Regions from separate parts of the Streptomyces sp. BYX5S genome, predicted to be linked through region 1. Evidence: riboswitches for the same ligand, from Rfam matches in the RefSeq annotation. Region 1 holds a riboswitch; the other holds the start of a gene.
The links. A riboswitch is a leader RNA that binds a small molecule or an ion and turns the genes downstream of it on or off. The one in region 1 is predicted to bind cobalamin.

Region 1 (2,174 bases):
CATCGACGAGACGTCCCCCGAGGACTACACGGCCGACGCGGGCGACAAGGGCGTCCAGGTCGACCTGCCGACGGTCGGCGCCGGCTCCGGCCACTGACGACGCGCACGCGCACGCGTCGGGCCCCTCCACGGCGGAGGGGCCCGACGCGTTTTCCGGGAAAGCGTTGCGGGCGCGGCCGGACGTCGCGTAACCATGACCTCGTGATCAGAACTGTGCGCCCCGAAGAGTACGACGTCCTCGGCGAGTTGAGCGCCCGCGCCTATCTCGGCAGCGGCCTCCTCGCGTTCGGCGACGACGACTGGTACGCCGCCGAGCTGCGCGACGTCGAGAAGCGCGCACGGCAGGCCGAGGTGCTCGTCGCGGAGGACCCCGAGGGCCGGGTCGTCGGCGGCGTCACGTACGTTCCCTCGCACGACCACCCGTACGCGGAGGTGTCCCGCCCCGGCGAGGCCGAGTTCCGGATGCTCGCGGTGGCGGTCGAGGCGCGCGGCAAGGGCGTCGGCGAGGCGCTCGTACGGGCCGTGATCGAGCGGGCGCGGGCGGCCGGGAAGCAGGCCCTGGTGCTGTGCACGCAGCCCGTGGCGACCTCCTCGCACCGGCTGTACGAGCGCCTCGGCTTCACGCGGGTCCCGGAGCGGGACTGGGAGCCGGTCCCGGAAGTGCTGCTGCGGGCGTACGAGTTGAAGCTGTCCGACGGCTGAGGTCCGTCACGCGCCGGGCCCACCTCGTGACGCACCGCACTCACCTCCGGACTCACCTCCGGACACGCCGACACACAAGATATGGGGCTGAAGCACAAGCCCGACACAACATGTATGCTCGCTCTCGCTGTCGCCGCAGGGGAATCCGGTGCGAATCCGGAACTGTCCCGCAACGGTGTGCGTAGGCGTACAAAACCGCCCGCGCGAGTCCGATGACCTGTCGACGGTACGCCCGAGCCGTCCGGCTTGGGCGTCGACGACGTCCGGGCCTCGCGGAAAGGGCCGGTGGACGAGGGCCCGTGCGCCCGCGCTGCCACCACCTCCCCGCAGGCCCCGAGCCGAGCGAGGGAGAGCCTCCACGTGACCATCGCGCCCGCTGATCCTGCTTCAGCCACGGTCGATGCCGCTGCCGATGCCCCGGGCACCGCGCTGCTGCGCACGCTGACCGAGCTGACCGCCGACCTCCCCGACGCCGACCCCGGCAGAATCGCCACGGCCGCCCTGCGCGGGCGCTCGGCGCGGGCCGACGAGGCCGAGCTGCGCGATCTCGCCACGGAGGCCGCGGCCGGCCTGATCTCCGAGGACCCGGCCTACTCCCGGCTCGCCGCCCGCCTGCTCACCCGCGCCATCGCCGCCGAAGCCGCCTCCCAGGGCGTCACCCGGTTCACCGAATCCGTCGCCGTCGGCCACCGCGAGGGCCTGATCGCGGACCGCACGGCCGAGTTCGTCCGCGTGCACGGCGCCCGCCTCGACGCCCTCGTCGACCCGGCAGGCGACGACCGCTTCGGCTACTTCGGCCTGCGCACCCTGCACAGCCGCTACCTGCTGCGCCACCCCCTCACCCGGCACGTCGTCGAGACCCCGCAGCACTTCATGCTGCGCGTGGCCTGCGGTCTCGCCGAGGACGACTCCGTCCGCGCGCTCGACGAGGTGGCCGCCCTGTACGGCCTGATGAGCCGCCTCGACTACCTGCCCTCCTCCCCCACCCTCTTCAACTCCGGCACCCGCCACCCCCAGATGTCGAGCTGCTACCTCCTCGACTCCCCGCTCGACGAGCTCGACTCGATCTACGACCGCTACCACCAGGTGGCCCGCCTCTCCAAGCACGCGGGCGGCATCGGCCTCTCGTACTCCCGCATCCGCAGCCGGGGCTCGCTGATCCGCGGCACGAACGGCCACTCCAACGGCATCGTCCCCTTCCTCAAGACGCTCGACGCGTCGGTGGCGGCGGTGAACCAGGGCGGCCGCCGCAAGGGCGCCGCCGCGGTCTACCTGGAGACCTGGCACTCCGACATCGAGGAGTTCCTGGAGCTGCGCGACAACACCGGCGAGGACGCGCGCCGCACCCACAACCTCAACCTCGCGCACTGGATCCCGGACGAGTTCATGCGCCGCGTGAACGCCGACCAGCCGTGGTCGCTGTTCTCCCCGGCCGACGTGCCCGAACTGGTCGACCTGTGGGGCGAGGAGTT
Region 2 (2,174 bases), 3.2 Mb from region 1:
CGACGCTCGGCGAGATGATCGACAGCGGCCGCCGTCTCGTGGTGTTCGCGGAGCAGGCGGACGGCCCGGCGCCCTGGTACCGCAACTTCTACCGGTACGGGATGGAGACCCCGTTCGCCTTCCGCAGCCCGGACGAGATGAGCTGCGTCCCGCACCGCGGCGGCGACGACAAACGCCTCTTCCTCCTCAACCACTTCATCACCAACAACGGCGGCAGCCGTATCGACGCGGGCGAGGTCAACGCGCGCCGCTACGTACTCGACCGGGCGCACCGCTGCGAACGCGCGCGCGGCAGGCCGGTCAACTTCGTCGCCGTCGACTACGCCACGATCGGCGACGCCCAGGGCGCGGTGGACGCGCTCAACGCCGAACGGTGACACGGCGGGTGGGCAGCGGGGCGTACCGCCGTGTTACCCGCGGCGAACACGCCGGACCGACGGCCGTAACAACGGGTCGGTAGGTGTCGGCCGAGACCGTACGCACCCACCACAGGAGTCGCCGTGATCGACCGCGCCGAAGCAACCCGTCGTGTCCTGGCCGCCAAGGAGAGCGCCGGGCTGTCGTTCGAGAAGATCGCCGAGACCGTCGGCGCGCACGAGGTGTGGACGGCGTCCGCGCTGCTGGGCCAGAACACGATGAGCCGGGACCAGGCGGCCCGCGCCGGGGCGCTGCTCTCGCTGGACGACGAGACGGTCGCCGCGCTGTGCCGCGACGCCTCGCGCGGCTCGCTGGACACCCCTGTCCCCACCGACCCGCTGGTCTACCGCTTCTACGAGATCGTGCAGGTCTACGGCACCACGCTGAAGGCGGTCATCGAGGAGAAGTTCGGCTCCGGGATCATGTCGGCGATCGACTTCTCGATGGACGTCGCGCGCAGGGAGGACCCGAAGGGCGACCGCGTGGTGGTCACCCTGGACGGCAAGTTCCTGCCGTACCGGACGTGGTGAGCGACCGGCGGGGGGCTTGGTGACGGTGTGATAGTTTCGCCGAGCCAGTCGTACCTTTGTGCGTTTTTGCATGCACACGGGTCAGGGAATCCGGTGGGAATCCGGAGCTGACGCGCAGCGGTGAGGGTGACGGGCGGAGCCACTGCCACTGGGCCGTATGAACCGGCCTGGGAAGGCGCTTCGCTCGGACGACCCCGAGTCCGAAGACCTGCTGGCGGCCTCCGGCGCCGCGTGGCGCGGGGGGTGTCCGTCCGTCGGCTCCGCGTTCGAGCCCTGTACTGAAGGAATCCCTGTGCCCTTCGCACGCCGTGTCCGCCTGCTGGTGCCCCTGATGGCCGGCGCCCTGCTCCTGACCGCCTGCGGCGGCGACGCCGACACCTCGGCCGGATCCAAGAACGCCGGGTCCGCCGTCACCCTCGACAACTGCGGGACCCGGGTCGAGGTGGCGCACACGCCGAAGCGCGCCGTCTCGCTCGACCAGGGCTCCACGGAGATCATGCTGTCGCTGGGGCTCGCCGACCGCATGGTGGGCACCGCCACCTGGACCGACCCCGTTCTCAAGGGACTTGAGAAGCAGAACGCCGAGGTGCCGCGGCTGGCCGACCAGTACCCGTCGTTCGAGAAGGTGCTGGACAAGGAGCCGGACTTCGTCACCGCCTCCTTCCTGGCGACCGTCAGCAAGGGCGGCGTGGCCGACCGCGCACAGTTCGAGAAGCTCGGCGTGCCCACGTACCTCTCCCCCGCCGACTGCGTCGGCAAGGACAACAGCGGTGACGGCGACGGCCGGCGCACGAAGGCGCTCGACCTGAACACCGTGTTCGACGAGATCCGCGATCTGTCGCGCGTCTTCGACGTCGAGGACCGCGGGGACGCGCTGATCGAGCGGCTGAAGTCCCGCGTCGCCAAGGCCACCCGGTCCGTCGACGCCGGCGATGTCAGCCTGCTCTACTGGTTCGCCAACTCCGAGTCCCCCTACATGGCGGGCTGCTGCGGCGCCCCCGGCATCATCACGGGCGAGCTGGGCGCGAAGAACGTCTTCGACGACACGCACGACGAATGGCCGCAGATCAACTGGGAGACGGTCGCCGACCGCGACCCCGACCTGCTCGTCATCGGCGACCTGACCCGCCGCTCGCAGACCGCCGAGTCCGGCGCCGCGAAGATCGAGTTCCTGGAGAGCAACCCCGTCACGAAGAACATGACCGCCGTGAAGGAGAAGCGGTACGT

Region 2: linked by a shared signal. The riboswitch ahead of ACYBSK_RS17260 (ABC transporter substrate-binding protein) and the one ahead of ACYBSK_RS31450 (ribonucleoside-diphosphate reductase subunit alpha) in region 1 are both predicted to bind cobalamin.

Annotation. Positions count from the first base shown of each region.
Region 1 covers NZ_CM138829.1:6,989,153-6,991,326, forward strand. Annotated here, with positions in the region: gene mctP (monocarboxylate uptake permease MctP) at 1-97, shown strand, start outside; gene ACYBSK_RS31445 (GNAT family N-acetyltransferase) at 202-702, shown strand; cobalamin riboswitch at 811-941, shown strand; gene ACYBSK_RS31450 (ribonucleoside-diphosphate reductase subunit alpha) at 1,063-2,174, shown strand, end outside.
Region 2 covers NZ_CM138829.1:3,788,356-3,790,529, reverse strand. Annotated here, with positions in the region: gene ACYBSK_RS17270 (hypothetical protein) at 1-377, shown strand, start outside; gene cynS (cyanase) at 501-947, shown strand; cobalamin riboswitch at 976-1,177, shown strand; gene ACYBSK_RS17260 (ABC transporter substrate-binding protein) at 1,240-2,174, shown strand, end outside.